3 regions of the Arthrobacter sp. C152 genome follow, and region 2 is predicted to be linked to each of the others. Evidence: riboswitches for the same ligand, from Rfam matches in the RefSeq annotation. Region 2 holds a riboswitch; each other region holds the start of a gene.
The links. A riboswitch is a leader RNA that binds a small molecule or an ion and turns the genes downstream of it on or off. The one in region 2 is predicted to bind cyclic di-AMP.

Region 1: another riboswitch for cyclic di-AMP. It lies ahead of ACYSM9_RS08075 (C40 family peptidase); the one in region 2 lies ahead of ACYSM9_RS18160 (C40 family peptidase).
Region 3: another riboswitch for cyclic di-AMP. It lies ahead of ACYSM9_RS17715 (aggregation-promoting factor C-terminal-like domain-containing protein); the one in region 2 lies ahead of ACYSM9_RS18160 (C40 family peptidase).

The regions. Positions count from the first base shown of each region.
Region 1 covers NZ_JBTZSU010000008.1:52,501-59,339, forward strand. Annotated here, with positions in the region: gene ACYSM9_RS08065 (ribonuclease Z) at 1-489, shown strand, start outside; gene ACYSM9_RS08070 (protein adenylyltransferase SelO) at 473-1,945, shown strand; gene ACYSM9_RS08075 (C40 family peptidase) at 2,003-2,842, opposite strand; cyclic di-AMP (ydaO/yuaA leader) riboswitch at 2,846-3,036, opposite strand; gene ACYSM9_RS08080 (aggregation-promoting factor C-terminal-like domain-containing protein) at 3,258-4,574, shown strand; gene ACYSM9_RS08085 (TraR/DksA family transcriptional regulator) at 4,595-4,954, shown strand; gene ACYSM9_RS08090 (DNA alkylation repair protein) at 4,951-5,481, shown strand; gene ACYSM9_RS08095 (DUF1810 domain-containing protein) at 5,501-5,947, shown strand; gene ACYSM9_RS08100 (glucose 1-dehydrogenase) at 5,956-6,839, opposite strand, start outside.
Region 2 covers NZ_JBTZSU010000035.1:15,070-21,908, reverse strand. Annotated here, with positions in the region: gene ACYSM9_RS18180 (DUF3027 domain-containing protein) at 1-315, shown strand, start outside; gene serC (phosphoserine transaminase) at 381-1,511, opposite strand; gene ACYSM9_RS18170 (metal-dependent transcriptional regulator) at 1,781-2,476, shown strand; cyclic di-AMP (ydaO/yuaA leader) riboswitch at 2,612-2,824, shown strand; gene ACYSM9_RS18165 (M23 family metallopeptidase) at 2,835-3,650, shown strand; cyclic di-AMP (ydaO/yuaA leader) riboswitch at 3,794-3,970, shown strand; gene ACYSM9_RS18160 (C40 family peptidase) at 4,041-4,706, shown strand; gene ACYSM9_RS18155 (NlpC/P60 family protein) at 4,868-5,620, shown strand; gene ACYSM9_RS18150 (HNH endonuclease) at 5,889-6,389, shown strand; gene mobA (molybdenum cofactor guanylyltransferase) at 6,449-6,839, shown strand, end outside.
Region 3 covers NZ_JBTZSU010000033.1:18,041-24,879, forward strand. Annotated here, with positions in the region: gene ACYSM9_RS17705 (ArnT family glycosyltransferase) at 1-944, shown strand, start outside; gene ACYSM9_RS17710 (ArnT family glycosyltransferase) at 951-2,960, shown strand; cyclic di-AMP (ydaO/yuaA leader) riboswitch at 3,142-3,301, shown strand; gene ACYSM9_RS17715 (aggregation-promoting factor C-terminal-like domain-containing protein) at 3,307-4,005, shown strand; gene ACYSM9_RS17720 (glyoxalase superfamily protein) at 4,074-4,460, opposite strand; gene upp (uracil phosphoribosyltransferase) at 4,501-5,136, opposite strand; gene ACYSM9_RS17730 (phosphatase PAP2 family protein) at 5,149-5,952, opposite strand; gene ACYSM9_RS17735 (nucleoside deaminase) at 6,008-6,514, shown strand; gene ACYSM9_RS17740 (glycosyltransferase family 4 protein) at 6,527-6,839, opposite strand, start outside.

The sequences.
Region 1 (6,839 bases), on a different contig from region 2:
GCGGCCGGCATCGCCGGCCCGGACATCGGAAGGCTGCAGCGCGGCGGGAGCCTTGACGGCGTGCGGCTGGAGCAGGTCAGCGTGCCGCGGCCGGGGCAGCGGTTCGCGTTCATCATGGACACCGCGCCTTGCCTCGGCGCCGGGGAACTGGCCGCCGGCGCCGACTTGCTGGTCACCGAATCGACGTTCAGTGACGACGACGGCGGGCTGGCACGGCAGTACCGCCACCTCACCGCCGGGCAGGCAGGGGAACTGGCGGCGGCCGCGGGCGCCCGGACCCTGGTGCTGACGCACTTCTCGGCACGGTATGGCGACGACGTTTCGCTGCTGGCCGCCCAGGCCCGGACGCGCGCCCCCGCTGTTGCCGTCGTGGCAGCGGAGGACCTGCAGCGCATTCCCGTTCCACGGCGCCTGGGCGCCCGGGAATCCTACCCGGCACCACATCAGGAAGCCACGGCGATAGGGTTAAACCATGACGGCAGCAGCTGAATCCACGGTCACTTTCGATGGCCGCTTTGCCCGGGACCTGGCCGAGCTCGCCGTTCCCTGGCAGGCCGAGGAAGCCCCGGCGCCCGAACTGCTCATCCTTAACGAGGCGCTGGCCGCGGATCTTGGCCTCGACTCCGGATACCTCCGCAGTCCTGAAGGCGTGCGGCTCCTGGTGGGTAACCACGTTCCGGAGGGTGCCACGCCGGTGGCGCAGGCCTACGCCGGCCACCAGTTCGGCGGCTATTCGCCCCTCCTGGGTGACGGCCGCGCCCTGCTCCTGGGCGAGGTCACGGACGGGGACGGACGCATCAGGGACGTCCACCTCAAAGGCTCCGGACGCACGCCTTTCGCCCGCGCAGGGGACGGCCGGGCCGTCGTCGGGCCCATGCTGCGGGAGTACCTTGTCAGCGAGGCCATGCATGCCCTGGGGATTCCCACCACTCGCTCCCTCGCCGTGGTGGCCACCGGGCGGCAGGTGCGGCGCGAGGGGATGCTGCCCGGTGCCGTGCTGGCGCGGGTGGCCGGCAGCCACCTGCGCGTCGGCAGCTTCCAGTATGCCCGCGCCACGGAAAACATCGACCTGCTGCGGCGGCTCGCCGACCACGCCATCAGCCGGCACTACCCCGGGGTCGCCGCGGCCGAAAACCCGTACCTTGGCCTCTTCCGCTCGGTGGTCTCCGCCCAGGCCGCCCTGGTGGCACGCTGGATGCTGGTGGGGTTCGTGCATGGGGTGATGAACACGGACAACATGACCATTTCCGGTGAAACGATCGACTACGGCCCCTGCGCATTCATGGATGCGTTCAATCCCGGCGCCGTCTACAGCTCCATTGACACCAGCGGCCGCTACGCGTACGCCAACCAGCCGGTCCTCGCCGAATGGAACCTTGCCCGGCTGGCCGAGGCCATGCTGCCGCTGATCGACGAGGACCAGGAGAAAGCCGTCGCGCCCGCGGTCGAGGCGCTCGGCACCTTCCGCGCTGAGTACAGTGCGGCCTGGTCCGGCGGAATGAAAGAAAAGCTGGGCCTGCCGGCGGACGCGGCCGGTGCCGGCAGCGAGGCGGCATCGGACGTCGTGGACGGGGCGGTCGCCATCCTGAAGGACGGCCCGGTGGATTACACGCTGTTCTTCCGGAACCTCGGCAAGGCGGCCCGCGGGGACCTCCGTCCGGTCCGCGGCATGGTGCTGGACCTGGCGGCCTTCGATTCCTGGGCGGGGCAGTGGCAGGCCCTGGGCCCCGACCCGGACCTGATGGACCGCGTGAATCCCGCCTACATCCCGCGCAACCACCTGGTGGAGGAGGCGCTTGCGGCCGGCACGGGGGGAGACCTGGACCCCCTGCGCCGGCTGCTGGAAGCGGTCACCAAACCCTTTACGCAACGGGCGGGGCTGGAACGCTACGCCGAGGGAGCGCCCAAGGACTTCGGGAGTTACATGACCTTCTGCGGGACCTGAACGCAGAAGGGCGGCGGCCAGAAATCCCGGCCGCCGCCCTTCTTCTGCGCGCGGTGGTTAGGCTACGCGGACGGCGGAGTAGCCGCCGAGCCAGCTGATGGAGTGCACCTCGGTGGTGTATCCGTTGACGCCGCCGCTGACCACCTGGCCGTCACCGGCGTACACGCCGACGTGGCCGGAGGTGATGATCAGGTCACCGGGAGCCGGGCTGCCCACCACGGTGCCGTACTGGAAGAACTGGGTGGGGGCCAGGTCACCCACCGACTTGCCCACCGAGCGCAGGGCCTTCTCCACCATGGCGGTGCAGTCCTGCTGGACGCCCAGCTGGCTGTAGGCCGAGGCGAGGATGGCTGCACCGGTGCCGGTTCCGGTGGAGGCCGGGGTGGCCGAGGCGTAGGACATGTTCATCCCGGTGTTCACTGGAGTCGAAGCGGCTGCGGCGGTGGGTGCCGGAGCGGGCGCCTGGGCGGGTGCCGGGGCAGCGTATCCTGCACCCGGGATCTGGATCTGGTCGCCCGGGTAGATGATCGAGGACAGTCCCAGGCCATTGGCGGACAGCACATCGTTCAGGCTGACGCCGTAGGCTGACGCGATAGCGCCCAAGGTGTCGCCGGACGCCACGGTGTGTACAGTGGCGGCCGCCGCTGCCGGCGCGGCCACTTCGGCGGCGGGGGCGGCAGTGGCCTGGACTCTAGTCTGTTCGGTGGTGTCCGGGGCGGTGACACCGGCGTGGGCCGGGGCGCCGACCCCGAACGCAATGCCGGACGCGGCTGCCACTGCGAGCGCCGGACGGCCCAGCGAGCGCGCCTGGGACTTGGCTGTCACGGCCAGGCCTTCGAGCACAATCGAGCGGGCCGGGGTCGCGCGGTGACGGGCAGCATTGGAAATTTTTGACACGGTTGATCGCCTCTCCCATGCCTGCGGGGTGAGCTGTCGGGTTCGGGCTGGAGATGCCCGGCCGAAAGCACCCCGCGATGGACGGAAGGCGCTGTCGACTTAACCCCAAGGCCTCGTAAGGCCGTGGAAATGTGGTTCCCCCGTCCCTGCCAGCTGGAAACGATCGAATCCCGGGTCAGCGGCAGGGCTCGGCAAGCTGATGGGAATGTCCCGTCTGGGAGGGACACCATTCGACCATAACCCGCGCTCCCGCCAATTGTCACATTTAGATAACATGCGAGGCCTTCCTCTCGAATTCAGCAAAAGTCTTGTGGCGGTTTTGCGGACGCTGCAGGGCGCCCCGCATGGCGCGAGGTAACGGTATTGCGGCGCAAATCCTTCGTGGCCGGCACGGCTGCCGGTAAGCTTCGGGACTATGCCCCTGATCGTGACCGGGATCAAGGCCCCCGTGCTGGGAGGCCTGCTGGCCATTACACTGGCCGCGGCCGCACTGTTGCCTGCCTCCGCGGACGACCCCACGCCACCTGCCGGGTACCCATCCTGGGACGATGTGCAGAAGGCGCAGTCCTCCGAAACTGCCAAAGCCGGGGAAATCAGCAGGATCAACGGCCTCCTCGCCGGCCTGCAGGCCGAGTCCGAGGCTGCGGGTGCCACCGCCGTCAGCTCAGCAGCCGGCTACGCGTCGGCGCAGGCAGCCCTCGAAGCGGCAACCGCGCGGGTGCAGACCCTGTCCGCCGAGGCCGCCCGGGCCAACGGCCAACTGGCAAGCCACAGGAAGGCCCTTGGCGCCCTCGCGGTGCAGTCGTACAAGACCGGCGGGACCAACGCCGGATTTTTCGTGGCACTGGACGCCCTTGAGGCCAACACGGCCCAGGGCTTTAACCTGGTCCAGCTGGCAGGGGACAAGACCGCGGCGCTGGTGGCCAAGGCCGCGGCTGCCGGCAAGGTGGCTGCCTCCCTCGCTGACCAGGAAACGGCCGCCAAAGCCGAGCGGGAGCGCCTGGCCGGCGAGGCGAAGGCAAAGCTGGAGGCCGCCCGTTCGGCCCAGGAAGCCCTGGCCCGGCAGGTTGCGGAGGAAAAGCAGCACGGCGATGAACTGACCGCACAGCTTGCCAGCCTGAAAGGGACCACCGCGGCCATCGAGGGACAGTACCGCCAGGGCCAGGCCGCGCTGGCTGCCTATGAGGCGGCGCAGGCGGCCAAGCATGCCGCCGCGGAAGAGCAGGCCCGCCGGCAGGCCGAAGAGGCCGCCGCCGCGGCAGCCCGGCAGCCGAAGGCACCCCCGGCTGCCGCCCCCGCTCCGGCACCCCCTGGAAGTCCCGCCAACCCCGTACCGGACCCATCTGTGCCGGACGCACCTCCGGTGGCGGCGGTGCCAAGCCCGCCGCCCGTCGTCGTACCTTCCCTTCCCGGCAGCGCTGTCAATGATCCGGCCGGCGCGAAGAACTATGCCTCCGGGCGCCTGGGCGCGTACGGCTGGGGCCAGGAACAGTTCCAGTGCCTGGCGCAGCTCTGGACAAAGGAATCCGGCTGGCTGACCACTGCCACGAACCCCTACTCGGGTGCCTACGGCATCGCGCAGGCGCTGCCGCCGGGCAAGTATGCAAGCGCCGGCAGTGACTGGCTGACCAGCTACCGGACGCAGGTCGACTGGGGACTGGGCTACATCCGCGACCGCTACGCGACCCCCTGCGGTGCCTGGAGCCACTCCGTCGCCCTGAACTGGTACTGATGTGGCGCTAGGCTTTCCCTATGCCAGACGTTGAACGCTTCCGGGTGCTCCTGGAGCAGGAGCGGGAACGGAGGTCGGCTTTGCTGCCGGCTCTCCGGGCCGACATCGCGGCGGCGAATTCGGCGCGGCAGGACTCGAATGTTGACGACGAGCACGACCCCGAGGGCGCCACGATCGCCTTCGAACTCTCCCAGGCGTCGGCCCTCCTGAAGCAGAGCACGGCAGGGCTGGACCAGGTGGAGGCGGCTCTGGCAAGGATCGACGCCGGCACCTACGGCGTGTGCGCGGTATGCGGGGACCCCATCGCCGAAGGCCGGCTGGAGGCGCGGCCGTGGACCCCGTTCTGCATCCGGCACGCCGCGGCGGGGCGCGGACGGTGACCGGCGCCGCGGACACCGTGGCTGCGGCGGCGGAGTTCATCGACCGGACGCTTCGGAATGAGGGCACCTGGTACCGGGCGGACGACGTCGGCAACCGGCTGGGCGGCACCCTCGCCTCCTACGGCTCGTCCGTGGGGGCGGTCCGGGGAACAGTGCGCGACGCCCTGCGCAAATTCAAGGACCTGGACCACGACACCCTGGTCATGCTTGCCTCAGCCCTCTGGGCCCAGCCGAAACCCGGCGCCCGGCCCGTCTTTGAACGCCGCCTGGCCGCCGTGGTGCTGCTGCAGTCCAGCGTCCGCCTGCTCCGGCATTCGGACCTGACCCGCCTTGAGGGGTTCCTCCGCTCGGTACGGGCGCAGGAACTGGTGGCGCCGCTGCTCGCGGACGTCCTGGTTCCCCTGCTGGCGGGGCTGGGTGGGCGCGAACGGCAGCGCGCCGACGTTATCCTGTCGAGATGGCGGGAGGACCCGGAGCCGCAGCTGCAGGCCGCGGCGGACGCCCTTGCCAGGGAGCCGACCCTTTGAAACCTGCGTGGAGGATCCAATGAATGAGCCGTTTGACCTTGACCGCTTCGTCAGCGCCCAGAACAGCGGGGAAACCTATGGGCAGGCCCTGGAAGAGCTGCGGGTCGGCAACAAGACCGGACACTGGATGTGGTTCATCTTTCCGCAGATCGCCGGCCTGGGGCGCAGCGCCACGTCGCGCACCTACGCTATTTCGTCCCTGGCCGAAGCCCGCGCCTACCTGGACCACGACGTCCTCGGCCCCCGGCTGCTCGAATGCGCACAGGCCCTCACCAACCACGCCGACCGGTCCGCGGCGGACATCCTGGGCGGCATTGACGCGCAGAAACTGCGTTCGTGCATGACACTGTTTCTCCGGGCGGCGCCCGGAGAAACAGTGTTCAAGACGGTCCTGGCCCAGTTCTTCGACGGCCAGCCGGATGAAGCCACCGACGCCCTGCTTGCCGAGCAGGAACCGGCCGGGTAGGCAGCCGTTTACGGGGTGGGGCTGCCGCCGTTGACGTTCAGCGTCTCGCCCACCACGAAGCTGGATTCCGGCGATGCCAGGAAGACGTAGGCAGGAGCGAGTTCGGCGGGCTGCCCGGCCCGGCCCAGGGGAGTGGACTGGCCGAACTCCGGCAGCTCCTCCTTGGGCTGGCCGCTGCTGACTTGCAGCGGGGTCCAGATGGGGCCCGGCGCCACCGCATTGACCCGGATCCCCTTCGGTGCCAGCTGCTGGGCCAGGCCCTTGGTGAAGTTGTTGATGCTGGCCTTGGTGGTGGCGTAGTCCACAAGCGTGGGTGACGGGTTGTAGGCCTGGATCGAGGTGGTGTTGATGATCGTGGAGCCCGCCGGCATGTGCGGTACGGCAGCCTTGGTCAGCCAGAACATGGCGTAGACGTTGGTCTTGAGCGTGTGGTCGAACTGTTCGTCGGTGATGTCCTCGAGGTCCTTTTGAGCCACCTGCTTCCCGGCGTTGTTGACCAGGATGTCCACGCCGCCCAGGACGGCCACGGCCGTGTCCACCAGGTCCCGGCACGCTGCCGCATCCTTGAGGTCGCCGGGCACCTTCACCGCTTTGCGGCCGGCGGCCTCGATGATCCCGGCGATCCGGGACGCGTCTTCCTCTTCCTGCGGCAGGTACGACAGGACGACGTCGGAGCCCTCGCGGGCGAAGGCGATCGCCGTCGCGGCCCCGATTCCGGAGTCGGCGCCCGTGACGATGGCGCGTCGGCCTTCCAGCCGGCCGGTGCCGCGGTACGTTTCCTCGCCCAGGTCGGCCTTTGGTTCCAGGTCGGCGTCAAGCCCTGGCTCGGACTGGTGCTGCTCGGGCGGGGAAATCTTTTCGTAGGCAGTCACGGGGTTGCGGAACGTGTACT
Region 2 (6,839 bases):
GGCTGGCAATGGTATGCCGTGTTGACCCGCAACTCCCGCTCCAAGGTGGTCACGGTCAACGAGCTGGGGCTGCTGCCCTCCGAGGACTCGATCCTGGCCCCCGAATGGGTGCCGTGGGCGGAGCGCGTCCGGCCCGAGGACGCACAGGAGCCGGAGCAGGAGCCTGAATCCGAAGCCGGCACCCCGGGGACGGTGGAGGCTTCGGAACCGGCCGCTGACGTCGCTGCCCCGGCTGCCGAAGATGCCCCGGAAACTGACAAAGACGACGACGGGCCGGCAGACGACGACGGCCCGCAGGCGGAAGCCGAGGCCTAGCCAGGCAAGACGAAACGGCGCCGTCCGGGATGACCCGGGCGGCGCCGTCGTCTATTAACGCGGGGCTACTTGCGCAGTTCGCCCACCACGAAGTCGATGCTGGACAGCAGCGCCGAGACGTCGTCCGGATCGATGGCCACGAAGGTGGCGATGCGCAGCTGGTTGCGGCCCAGCTTGCGGTACGGCTCCGTGTCCACGATGCCGTTGGCGCGCAGGACCTTGGCGACGGTGGCGGCATCAACCGAATCGTCGAAGTCGATCGTGGCGATGACGTTGGAGCGCTCATCCGGGTTGGCAACGAACGGCGTCGCAAAGTCCGATGCCTCTGCCCAGGTGTAGATGCGTCCGGCTGAATCGGCCGTGCGGGCGGCGGCGAAGTCCAGGCCGCCGTTGGAGTTCAGCCACTGCACCTGGGCATCCAGGGTCACCAGGGTGGACAGCGACGGGGTGTTGTAGGTCTGGTTCAGGCGGGAGTTGTCGATGGCGGTCTGCAGGTCCAGGAAATCCGGAATCCAGCGGCCGCTTTCCTTGATCCGCGCGGCACGCTCGATGGCGGCGGGGGAGAAGAGGCCCAGCCAGAGGCCGCCGTCGGAGGCGAAATTCTTCTGCGGGGCGAAGTAGTAGACGTCGCTCTCGCTGACGTCCACATCCAGGCCACCGGCCGCGGAGGTGGCATCCACCAGCACCAGGGCACCCTCATCCGCACCGTCCACGCGCTTCACCGGGGCGGAAACACCGGTGGATGTCTCGTTCTGCGGCCAGGCGTAGGCGTCTACACCGGCTTCGGCCTGCGCTGCGGGCCGGGTGCCGGGATCGGACTTGATGATCGAAGAAGCGTCCAGGAACGGCGCCTTGTTGGTGGCCGAAGCGAACTTGGACCCGAACTCGCCAAAGGACAGGTGCTGCGCTTTCTTCTCAACCAGGCCGAAGCTCGCGACGTCCCAGAACGCGGTGGAGCCACCCACGCCGAGGACCACTTCATAGCCGTCGGGTGCGCGGAAGAACTGGCCCAGGCCTTCGCGGACAGAGCCCACGAGGTTCTTGACCGGTGCCTGCCGGTGGGAGGTGCCAAGGATCGTCTTGGACGCTGCGGCCAGCGCATCGATCTGTTCCTGCCGGACCTTTGACGGGCCGGCCCCGAAGCGCCCATCCTTGGGCAGGAGGTCGGCGGGAATCGTGATGCTGGTTTCGCTCACAGGTACTCCAATTCGGCGGTGACTTTGCTTCGGTCGGGGGTCTGGCCCCGGCAGCTGGTGGCTGCCGGACGGCAGCACTTGGCCCTCCCCATTCTGCCTGAACAGCGGTAAGGGCGGGAGCCGGCGCCGTCATAGTCCAGCCACTGAGACGTCCGGGGCCGGCTATTCGGACAAAGTCAAAATAGGCTAAGCTTTCCTCCGGGCCACACCGCGGGAAGAGGCGATACGGTGGGACAACGCAAGGTACTGCGCTCGAGGAGCTGAGCTGGATGACGGATCTGATCGACACTACGGAGATGTACCTCCGGACCATCCTGGAACTCGAGGAAGAGAACATCGTCGCACTCCGGGCCCGCATTGCCGAGCGGCTGCGCCACTCCGGGCCCACCGTCTCCCAGACCATTGGCAGGATGGAACGCGACGGCCTCGTGGTGGTGTCCGGCGACCGGCACCTCGAGCTCACGGAAGCGGGGCGCAAGCGCGCCACCGAAGTGATGCGCAAGCATCGGCTGGCCGAGCGGCTGCTGGCCGACGTGATCGGGCTGGACTGGGCGTATGTCCACGATGAAGCCTGCCGCTGGGAACACGTGATGAGCGAACGCGTGGAACGCCGCATCTACGAACTGCTGGACCATCCCACCGAGTCGCCGTACGGAAATCCGATTCCCGGCCTCGCCGAACTCGGCGGCCGGCCTGCTCCCGGCTTTGCCGACGGCGCCATCAGCCTGCTGGAAGCCATGAAAAGCTACGGCCCCGGTTCGGGCGTGACCATCAGCCGCCTTGCGGAGCCGATCCAAGTGGAACCGGAACTTCTGGCCCAGCTGGACGAAGGCGGAATCCGCCCCGGCGCCGTCGTGGCGCTCGAGCGCGTGGGTGACTACATTTCGGTGCGCGTGCCCGGAATCGAAGGCGCGCTGGAATTGCCGCCGGAAGTTGCGGCGCACGTCTTCGTTGCCGTCAAATAGGCCTGCGCTTACCCCACGGGCGTGCAATCACGCAAAGATAACGGAATTGTTACTTAGGGTCTTAAGCCCCTATAGTTGAACCAAGCGTTGATACTTAAGCGTTACCTGATCCGGAGCCGAGCTCTGCCAGCGGATCAGGAGTACGAGTCGTTACTGGCAGAGGCGGGGGAACCACAACCGGCAGCGGGGGACTGCCTTGGGGTGAAGTCCGTCAGCAGCAAGCCTCTCCAGTGAAGGATCCTCCATGGATACCTCTCTGCGCGGAAGCTTGCTTACGGCGGACCGGGTCTTTGATCTCTCTGACCCGAATCCGACAGCTAACTCCGCAGGCTAACCCAGAGAGGAACCCCACTTGACCATGCAGACCTCCCGGGGCCGCCGCCGCGCGTCCGGTCCCGCTTCGACACCCCGGGTCGTCGAGGTTCTCGCAGCGGAGCGCCCCCGTGATTTCCACCGCGATGCGCGCCGGCGCCGTGGTCCCTTTCGGCAAGTCACCGAGTTTGCCTCCGCGAGTGGCATCGGACAGAAGGCAGGCATCGCCCTTGCCGCCAGCGGCATCGCGTTGACGGTCGCCATGCCGGCCACCAGCCCCGTCGTGGCCACCGGCCCGGCCGGCGGCACGCCTGTTGCGGCCTCCGCCGTGAGCCCCCAGATTTCCGCGGACGTTGGCGCCCAGATCGACTTCAGCCGCTCCGCCGTGGTGACCCAGGCGGATCCGGACGGGAAACTGAAGCAGCTTTTGAGTGCCCAGTCCGCCGGTTCGGTCAGCCGCGCTGCCTCGGCCGGCACCCTTGCGGCCCCCCTGGCCTCCCTCACCACCGCCTCGCCGTTTGGGTACCGCGTGAGCCCCATCACCGGCGGCTCCGGCGACTTCCACCGCGGCCAGGACTTCGTGGCGCAATGCGGGACTTCCGTCCTTGCGGCCGCCACCGGCACCGTGACCTTCGCGGGCTGGCACGAGTTCGGCGGCGGAAACCGCGTGGTGATTGATCACGGCAACGGCCTGGAGACCACCTACAACCACCTCTCCTCGTTCAATGTCAAGGTGGGCCAGACTGTGTCCCGCGGCGACGTCGTCGCCCTCAGCGGGACCACCGGCGCGTCCACCGGCTGCCATCTCCACTTCGAGGTGCAGGTCAATGGCGAAGTGGTCGACCCCATGGGCTGGCTCTGACCCGATGTTTGCGAGTGAAATGACCGTCCGCTCTCAGTTTCAGGTAACGCGCCGTGACCTGAATGTGACATTCGGTCCAAACTCCTGTAGCGTTTAACTCGCGTCAACTTTTCCGAAGTTGACGCTCTTGAGTGGATTGCCTAACTCTGCCACCGCTCAAGGTCCGTTCGCATTTCATCGTCTGGCAGGGGCGGGGGAACCAATTTTGGCCTTCACGTCGAAGGCCTTGGGGTTAAGTCGCGAGCTTCCCAGGAAGCACGTGGCCGGGTGACTCCCATCCGAATCCGACAGCTCACCTCGCAGGCATTGGGAGAGGCTACCTTCGTGTCTTCACGCCACACTTCTGCGCGCCACCGTGCGCAAACGGTTCGCACCAACCCCTTGGATGCAGTGTCCAAGGCCGTTAGTGCCAACGCCGGGACCGTGGGCCGCCAGGCTGCCGTTGTGGCAGCCGCTTCCGGCCTCATCCTGAGCATGGGACTGCCGGCCACCGCAGCGGACACGACGGCAGGCGTCTCTGCCTCCACCGAATCCGGCTCTTCGCAGACCGCCCTCGCGGTCACTGCAGCCCCCACCGCCACGGTTTCCTTCGAGCGTCCCGTGGTGAAGACCACCGCTGCCCCCAAGGCGGAAACCATCCGGACCCAGTCCACCGCGGCTGACCGCACGGCCGGCGACGAGGGCTCCACCGCAGGCAAGGCGGGGGCGGCCATCTCCGCTGCAGCCACCTCCGGCATCGCAGCCATCGCCTACACCGGCATCGGCCACTCCTACGTTTGGGGCGGCACCAGCCCCGTCACCGGCTGGGACTGCTCCGGCTTCACCCAGTGGGTCTACGCGCAGGCCGGCATCAGCATCCCCCGCACGAACGCGTGGACCGTGATGAAGCCGACCTCCACCCCCCAGCCGGGTGACCTTGTCATGCAGAACGGCGGCGCGCATGTTGGCATCTACGTCGGCAACGGCATGATGATCAGCGCCCTCAACCCCTCCCAGGGAACCTTGCTGCACGCCGTGGCAGCCACCGGCTCCTCCTCCTTCTTCACCATGAACTAGTTCTTCGGACCCCCGGGTCCAAGAACTTTTTCTTTTGCCCCCAGCTTTTCGCTCAACACCAATCCCCGTTCGGGATGCGCCGGCGTACCCCCAAGATGCCGGCGCGTCCACACCCCTCGGACATGCCACAGCGGTCCTGAGGAAAACGAAAGAGAGAACTGATGACGACTCGTGCTACCGCACGGCACCGCGCCGAGGTCACTAAGACCAATTCAATCGCTGTCATTGCCAAGGCTGTCAGCGACAACGCCGGCGGCGTGGGCCGCCAGGCCGCGGTCATCGCAGCCGCTTCCGGCCTGGTCCTGACCAGCGGTATCGCGGCCAATGCTGCCGACGCCAACGTCAAGCGCGATTCCGCCCCCGCCTCCGCGCTGGAAGTCGAAACGGCTGTGGACGCCCCGATCTCGGCCGCCTCCACCATCGCCATCAGCTACGAGAAGCCCGCCGTGACCACCACGCCGGCTCCCGTCGCCGAACCCGAGCCCCAGGTTGAGGTCCAGGAAGCAGCCCCTGCTCCGGCCGCCCCCAAGGTCACCGCCAAGACGGCCTCCACCGCCGTGGCCCCGGCTTCCCAGGCATCCGCCAGCGGCAAGGGCGCAGCCATCCTGTCTGCCGCCTACGCGCAGCTCGGTGTCATGCAGGACTGCACCATGCTGGTCACCAACTCGCTGGCCGCCGTCGGCATCCACTTCCACGACTGGCCCGCCGGCTACCTGTCCCTGGGCCGCACCGTGAGCGCAGCCGAGGCGCAGCCCGGTGACCTGATCTACTACGCCGACGGCGGCGCGGGCATGGCCCACATCGCTGTGTACGCAGGCAACGGCATGGCCGTCCACGGCGGCTACAACGGCAACCAGACTGTCGTCTTCAGCGCGAACGTCGGATCCGGGCCCGTCTTCATCCGCGTCAGCTAGCCACTCCCTGCGCCGGTCCGGCCCTAATCCGGCCGCGAGGGCGCCCAAGGACCCCCGCCTCTTGGCGGGGGTCCTTGCCTTTTAATTGCTGCCGTTCCGCAGGGGTCCCCGCCGGGCGCGGCCGGGCACTCCCGGCCCCGGCTGTGGCGCCGATTACCTGATATCGCATTTCTCTGTTTACTCTTGTGGTGTCGATCCATAGCCCGGACATGCCGAGGGCAGCCGGCCCTCGTGCCCCTGACGGGTGCGGCCGTGAAGAGGTAAGTGCATGCGCACTCTCGTTCTGAATGCTGGATATGAACCGCTGGCGGTTATTACTTTCCGCCGGGCGCTGGTGCTTGTGCTCACGGGCAAGGCGAGCGTGGTGGCCGAAGGGGACGACCCCGTCGTGGGCCCCACGGATGTTCTGGGCCGCCCGTCCGTGATCCTCCTCAACCGCTACATCCGGCCCCGCTACAACCACTCCACCGCCGTGAGCCGCAGGGGTGTGCTTCGGCGCGATGGACACAAATGCGCCTATTGCGGAAAGGCCGCGCATACCATCGACCATGTCCACCCAAAGTCCCGTGGCGGTGCCGACTCCTGGGAGAACCTGGTGGCGGCGTGCCTGCGCTGCAACAACGTCAAGGGTGACCACACCCCGGCAGAGATGGGGTGGGCGCTGCGGTTTGTCCCGGAACCGCCCCATGGCACCATCTGGCAGATCAAGGAGTTGGAGAAGCCGACCCCGGCCTGGGATCCCTTCCTCCTTCCGGAGCGGGCTGCCTGACGGCATCCTGCGTTCCTTGCCGGTGTCCTGTGGCCTTCAGTGCTGGCTAGAGTGGGGGAGTGGAAGAAAGCCGCTCTGACTTTGACGCCGTAATCCTGGCCGGCGGCCGTTCCTCGCGGCTGGGCGGGGTGCCCAAGCAATCACTGGTGTTCCAGGGCGCATCCCTTCTCGAGCGGGCGCTTGCCGCGGCATCCGGTGCGGGCCGCACCGTGGTGGTGGGTGACGCCGCTTCGTTTCCCGCCGGAACCCTGCCGCCCGGGGTGCTGGCCTGCCGGGAGGAGCCCGTCTTTGCCGGCCCTGCCGCCGGCATCGCTGCCGGCCTGGACGCCCTCGCCGGCGCCGGCGCTGCCGCGCCCTGGACTCTGGTCCTGGCGTGCGACATGCCGCTGGTTTCCGAGGCGGTCCCCCTCCTGCGCGCCGCCCTGCCGGCCTCACCGGGCGTGGCGGCTG
Region 3 (6,839 bases), on a different contig from region 2:
CCGTGGCGCTCGCCCCGGCGATCGCGGCCCTGGTGGGCATCGGCGCCGTTGAACTGTGGCGCGGCCGCGCGTCCTGGCCGGCCCGGATCGTGCTGGCCATCGTCGTGGCCGCCACCGCTGCTTGGTCGGCGGTGCTGCTGGGCCGGGACCCGTCGTGGCTTCCATGGCTGGGCACCACCGTCATCGTCCTCGGGGTGCTGGCTGCGGGTGCGATCCTGCTCCGCGTCGACGGCATCGGAACAGGTACGGGAACGGCCGTGGGCACAGCCGGCCGGTTCCGCCGCGCAGGGGCTGCCGCCGTCGTCGCGGTGTCGCTGCTGGCCGGGGGCCTGGGTACGGCTGCCTGGACGCTGGCAACTGCCGCCACGGCGCACTCCGGTTCCATCCCGACGTCGGGCCCTGCCGGCTCCGCGGCCCCGGCGCGGGGCGGCATCGGCGACCGGGCAGGATTCGGCGCCGCGGACCGGCCGGCACGCGACGCAGGCATCGACGCAGGCACAGAGGCAGGCACCGCGGATCCTGGCGCCTTTGGCCCGGGGCTCGACGCCGGTGTGCCCGGCGCCCAGGGGAACGGTTCGGGCGGTCCCGGCGGACCCGGCGAAGGAACGGCGGACGCCGCGCTGACCGCACTGCTGTCCGGCACCACCACGAAGTGGTCCGCGATCGTCTCCGGCGCGTCGCAGGCGGCAAGCCTTGAACTGGCGTCCAACACCAGCGTGATTGCCCTGGGCGGCTGGAACGGCGGGGACCCCTACCCCACGCTCGCCCAGTTCCAGGACATGGTGTCCAGGGGCGAGATCAGTTACTTCATCGAAGGCGGCGCCGGCGGGATGGGCGGCGGCATGGGCGGCCGCGGCGGCAACTCGGAGGTCGCGGCGTGGGTCCAGGCCACCTTCCAGGCGCAGACGGTAGGCAACGCCACCGTCTACACGCTGACCAAGTAGGACGCCATGGCCAGCAGCCACTACACCCGGACGGCACCGGCGCGGTCCCCCCGGGTAAATTCCCCCGGCGTAGACTTCCCCGGCGTGCAGGCACCTGGCGCGGCCGGCGGCACCTTCCGAGCACCGGCCTCCCGCCGCGCCCGACTGGAGCTGGCCGTCCTGCTGGTGGCCACGGCGTTGCTGTACCTGTGGAACCTGGGCGCATCCGGCTGGGCCAACGCTTTCTACTCGGCAGCGGCCCAGGCGGGCTCGCAGGACTGGACGGCCTGGTTCTTCGGTTCCTCCGATGCCGCCAATTCGATCACGGTGGACAAGCCGCCGGCGTCCCTGTGGATCATGGGCCTGTCCGTGCGCGTCTTCGGCCTGAGCCCGTGGAGCATCCTGGTGCCCGAGGCCTTGATGGGCGTGGGCACTGCGTGGCTGCTGTACCTGGCGGTGCGGCGGGCCGCGGCGCCGGCCACCGGTGATGACCGGCTGGCGCACCGGGCAGGGCTGCTGGCCGCGGCGGTCCTTGCCCTTACCCCGGTGGCTACGCTGATGTTCCGGTTCAACAACCCGGATGCCCTGCTGGTACTGCTGATGACCGCTGCCGGATACGCCACGCTGCGGGCCATCCAGCAGGACGGGCTGCGGTGGCTGCTGCTCGCCGGGGTCCTCCTGGGGTTCGGGTTCCTGACAAAGCAGCTGCAGGTGCTGCTGGTGGTCCCCGGATTCGCCGTGGCGTATGCAGTTGCGGGGCCGGGCAGGATCCGCCGGCGGCTGGCCCGGCTGGCTGCCGCCGGACTGGCGATGCTCCTCTCCGCCGGCTGGTGGCTTGCCGCGGTGGAGCTGACCCCTGCGGGTATGCGGCCCTACATTGGCGGTTCCCAGGACAACTCCATCCTGGAACTCACGCTCGGCTACAACGGGCTGGGACGGCTCACCGGCGAGGAGACGGGCAGCGTCGGCGGCGGCAACGGATGGGGCGTGCCAGGCCTGTTCCGGATGTTCAACAGCGATTTCGGCGGCCAGGTGGCCTGGCTCCTGCCGTCCGCCCTGATCCTTGCCGCGGGCCTGCTTTGGGTAGGCCGCCGCGCGCCCCGGAACGACGGGGTTCGCGCCTCCGTGCTGATCTGGGGCTCCTGGGTGCTGGTCACCGGACTGGTCTTCAGCTTCATGGCCGGGATCATCCACCCCTACTATGCCGTGGCGCTGGCTCCGGGGATCGCTGCGCTGGCGGGCCTGGGCGGCGTTCTGCTGTGGCAGCACAGGCAGCAGGCCGCGGCCGGGGCGCTGCTCGCGGCGGCAGTGGCGGCGGCGGCCTTGATGGGCTTCTACCTGCTCGGGACCACCTCCGCGTACGGGCCGTGGCTGCGCTGGCTTGTGCTGGCCGGCGGCCTGGCAGCGGCGGCGGGCACAGGGCTGGCCAGGTTCCTGCGCATGCGTTCAATCCAGCGGACGACGGCGGCGCTCGCCATAGCAGCGTCACTCGCCGGCCCCCTGGCGTACTCCCTCACCACCGCGGCGACGGCACACAGCGGAGCCATCGTCAGTGCCGGGCCGGCGTCGGGCTTCGGTGCCGGCAGGACGGGACAAGGCGCCGGCGCCCGTAGCCCGGGCCCGGGAGCGGCACCTTCTGGCGGAACCGGATTGGCGGGTGGCCGGCCGGGAAGCGGCATGGGCGGCCTCCTCGGCGCCCCCACGCCGTCGTCCGAACTGGTGGCCGCGCTCAAGGACGGCGCGTCCCGCTACACCTGGGCGGCCGCCGTGATCGGATCCAACAACGCGGCAGGCTACCAACTGGCAACTGGGCTGCCGGTCATGGCCGTGGGCGGCTTCAACGGCACGGACCCCTCGCCGACCCTGGCGCAGTTCCAGCAACTCGCCGCGGAAGGAAAGATCCACTACTTCGTCGCCGGCGGCGCCATGCGCTCCACCAGCGGATCCGCCGCTCCCGAGCAGATCGCCCAATGGGTGGCAGCGAACTTCACCCCGCAGGCAATCGGCGGCGCCACGGTGTACGTCCTGGCTGGATAACGAAGGGGGAAGACGCACTCGGCCGCAGCCGCCAAAATTGGGGGCGGCTGCGGCTGAACGCACAAGGCGACGCGCACGCCGTCGTGACTTCCGTTACCTAAATGTGACTTAAGCGGGCGATTCCTGTACCGTCGATTAGGTGCGGCCCGCGTTCGGACCGCAATCCCGGGTTGACGCCAAGCTCTGCCGCTTCCCGGATTCCGCTTGAGCAACGGCAGAGGCGGGGGACCCACCGTCCCGGGCAATGACTGCCCTTGGGGTTAAGCAGCACGTGATCATTCCGTGCTGCCGGATGCCCTCATCCGAACCCGACAGCTAACTCCGCAGGTGTGAGAGGCGATCAACCATGTCCAAAAACACGGCAGAACCCTGCCTGCAGTCCAAGGCAAAACACCGGGCCAAACCCCAGGCGGCCAAAAAGAGCACCCTCGGCCGGCGGGCCGCCATCCTCGCGGCATCCTGTGCCGTGCTGGTCGGCGTTGGCGCCGCAGGCCAGGCCACCAACAGCATGGCCCCGGTCTCGGCCACCGGGTCCCACTCTTCCACAGCAGCTTCCGACGCCCAACTGAGCATCGAGAAAAGCGAAATCCGTTCCAACCCTGCCGCGACACCCAGCCCGGCGCCGATCAACGTGGCACCCCAGGCGGCCGAACCGGCCCCTGCCCCGTCCACTCCCCCAGCCCAGGCTGCACCCGCTCCGGCCCCCGCACCCGAGCCGGCTCCCGCCGTCGCGGTCAACGATCCTGCAGGCGCCCAGGCCTACGCCGACAGCCAGCTGGCCTCCTTCGGCTGGAGCGCCGACCAGATGCAGTGCCTGAAGACCCTGTGGACCAAGGAATCGGACTGGACCACCACGGCCACCAACGCCAGCAGCGGGGCCTACGGCATCGTGCAGTCGCTGCCGGCCGAAAAAATGGCAAGCTTTGGAGCGGACTACCTCACCAATTACCGCACCCAGATCAACTGGGGCCTGGACTACATCAAGAAGAGCTACCAGTCCCCCTGCGGCGCCCTGAACTTCCACCTGGCCCACAACTGGTACTAGGAGGCCGGCACCACGCCCGCACCATCAGCAGCCCGCACCCCAAGGTGCGGGCTGCCGCGGTTTAAGTCCTAACCAGCCTGCCCGGCGTTCCGGTAGGGGATGTACTGCACGGCCCACTTGTTGCCGTCCGGATCGGCGAAGTACACGAAGTGGCCCCAGGGCTGGACGTCGATGTCGCTGACCTCCACCCCGTTGTTCTTCAGGAACTCGTGCGCCGCATGGATGTCGTCCACCACCAGCTGCAGGTTGGATCCGGTTCCGGGCGGCGCGTCGGACAGCCCCTCGCCGATGCAGATTGAACAGGCGGAGCCGCGGGGCGTCAGCTGGACGAAGCGGATGGCGTCGGAGGGCCGCTCGTCAAAATCCGGGTTGAAACCCACTTTGTTGACGTAGAAATCCTTGGCGCGGTCCACGTCGGACACGGGGACAAAGACGAGTTCGAGTTTCCAGTCCATCCGCACAGGCTAGCGGCGTGGCCCGGTTTGGGAAAGGGGGTTACCCGGCGATGCCGTAAAGGCGGTCGCCGGCGTCGCCGAGGCCGGGAACGATGTACGACTTGTCGTTGAGCTTCTCATCGATGGACGCCAGGACAATGTGCACGTTGGCCCCGGACAGCTCCTCCTCCAGCCTGGCCAGGCCTTCGGGTGCGGCGAGCAGGCAGATGCAGGTGACGTCGGAGGCGCCGCGCTTGAACAGGAACTTGATGGCCTCGCGGAGGGTGCCGCCGGTGGCAAGCATCGGGTCCAGGACGAAGACCTGGCGGCCGGTCAGGTCCTCGGGAAGCCGCTCCGCGTAGGTGATGATGTCCAGCGTTTCCTCGTCCCGGGCCATGCCCAGGAAGCCCACCTCGGCGGTGGGAACCAGTTTGGTCATGCCCTCGAGCATGCCCAGGCCGGCACGCAGGATGGGGACCACCAGGGGCGTGGGCTTGGTGAAGGCCGTGCCGACGGTGGTGCTGACGGGCGTCTGGATGGTGACGGGCTCGGTGCGGACCTCGCGGGTGGCCTCATAGGCCAGCAGGGTGACCAGCTCTTCCGTCAACTGGCGGAAGACCGGGGACGGGGTGTTCTTGTCCCGCAGGACGGTGAGCTTGTGGGCAACCAGCGGGTGGTCAACAACGAGAGTGCGCATCCCCCAAAACTATCACCCGCCAGAACCCTTCCCCGGGCCGGACGGACCGCCGTCGTGCAGCTCCTGGGCGACGACGTCGCGGACCACGGGACGGTCGAACGACGGTGCGGCACCCGCGTGCTCCCGCCGCCGGACCAGGTGGAAGAGCCGGTGTGCCAGGATGACAATGGACACCCAGGCCAGTCCCAGGATCCAGCCGGCCATGACGTCCGTCAGCCAGTGGTGGCCCAGGAAGACCCTGCTCAGGCCCATGGCGATGATGAAGAGGGTGCCGGCAGTGATCGCCGTGACGCGGGTCCACATCACGTTGAACTGCAGGCAGATGAGGTAGACGATCAGGCTGATGACCACGGTGGTGTTCAGGGTGTGGCCACTGGGGAATGACGGTGAATCCTCGAATGGCGGCACGGCATCCGCATGGTCCGGGCGGGTGCGGCCCACGAGCTTCTTCCCGAGTGTGGTGGCCGTGATGGAGGCTGCGGCCGCTCCGCCCACCAGGACCAGGGGACGCCAGTTGCGGCTGAGGAACGTCAGCCATGCGGTGAGGATGCTGGCAAGGATGGGCATGCCGATGCCGCCGCCGATATTCGTGAAGCCGGTCACCGCCGCGTTAAGGCCGGGATTCCTCAGCGTCTCCGCAAAGGCCAGCGCGGGCTTGTCCAGGTTGGCCAGCCCGGCAGAGTCCACCACGTCGTCATAGACCTCTGAGCCGAGCAATGCCAGGGACACGATGATCACCCCGCCCACCAGGATGGTGAGGGTCAGCGCCGCGTACGGCTTGAACCATGTACTCAAACGGTCGCGCAGAGTGTCCATGCTGCCTCCCGGCGTCGGTAAGTAACCTGAGTAACCCCGAAACTATCATTGAGCCATGCCGTTGCCCGAAAAGAAACACGACGCCTGGATGGGCCTCGCCCTGGCGGAAGCCCGCCGCGCCCTGAGCACGGAGGATGTGCCCATCGGTGCCGTGGTGATAGGGCCCGACGGCGACGTGCTGGGTTCCGGACGCAACCAGCGGGAGGAGTTGGGGGACCCCACGGCGCACGCCGAGGTGGTGGCGATCAGGGAGGCCGCGGAACGGCTGCGGGAACGGGCAAAGGCCGGCGGCGGCAGCGGCGACGGCTGGCGGCTGTCCGACTGCACCCTGGTTGTCACTCTGGAGCCCTGCGCCATGTGCGCCGGAGCGATTGTGCTGGCCCGCATACCCCGGGTGGTCTTCGGGGCGTGGGACGAGAAGGCGGGCGCGGCCGGCTCGGTATTCGACATCCTGCGGGAGCGGCGCCTCAACCATTGGGTGGAGGTCTACCCCGGAGTCCGCGAAGAAGAATGCGCCGTACTGCTGCGGGAGTTCTTCGCCGCGCACCGGGCCGGGCTGTAGCCGGGCCCGGCTCTAGCCCCGCCCTGCCGGTCCCGCCAGCAGGTCCAGGACAGTCCGGGCCGTCCTGCTCCAGTCGGGCAACGTCGTCCGCGCGGCCAGGGCCGCGTCCCGCCAACTGCTCCGTGTTTCCGCATCTTCCAGCCACCGCCGCAGCAGCCCGGCGAGCGGGCCCGGGTTCTCCCGTCCCTCTTCCGGAATCGGCAGCGCTACCCCGGGAAGCCGGGGGCCGCCGCCGGCCTGGGCCAGCGCGGACAGGCTGAGGGCTTCCACTGCGCCCGTGCTTTCGCGCACCACGACGGGGATGCCGTGGGCCAGGGATTCGGTG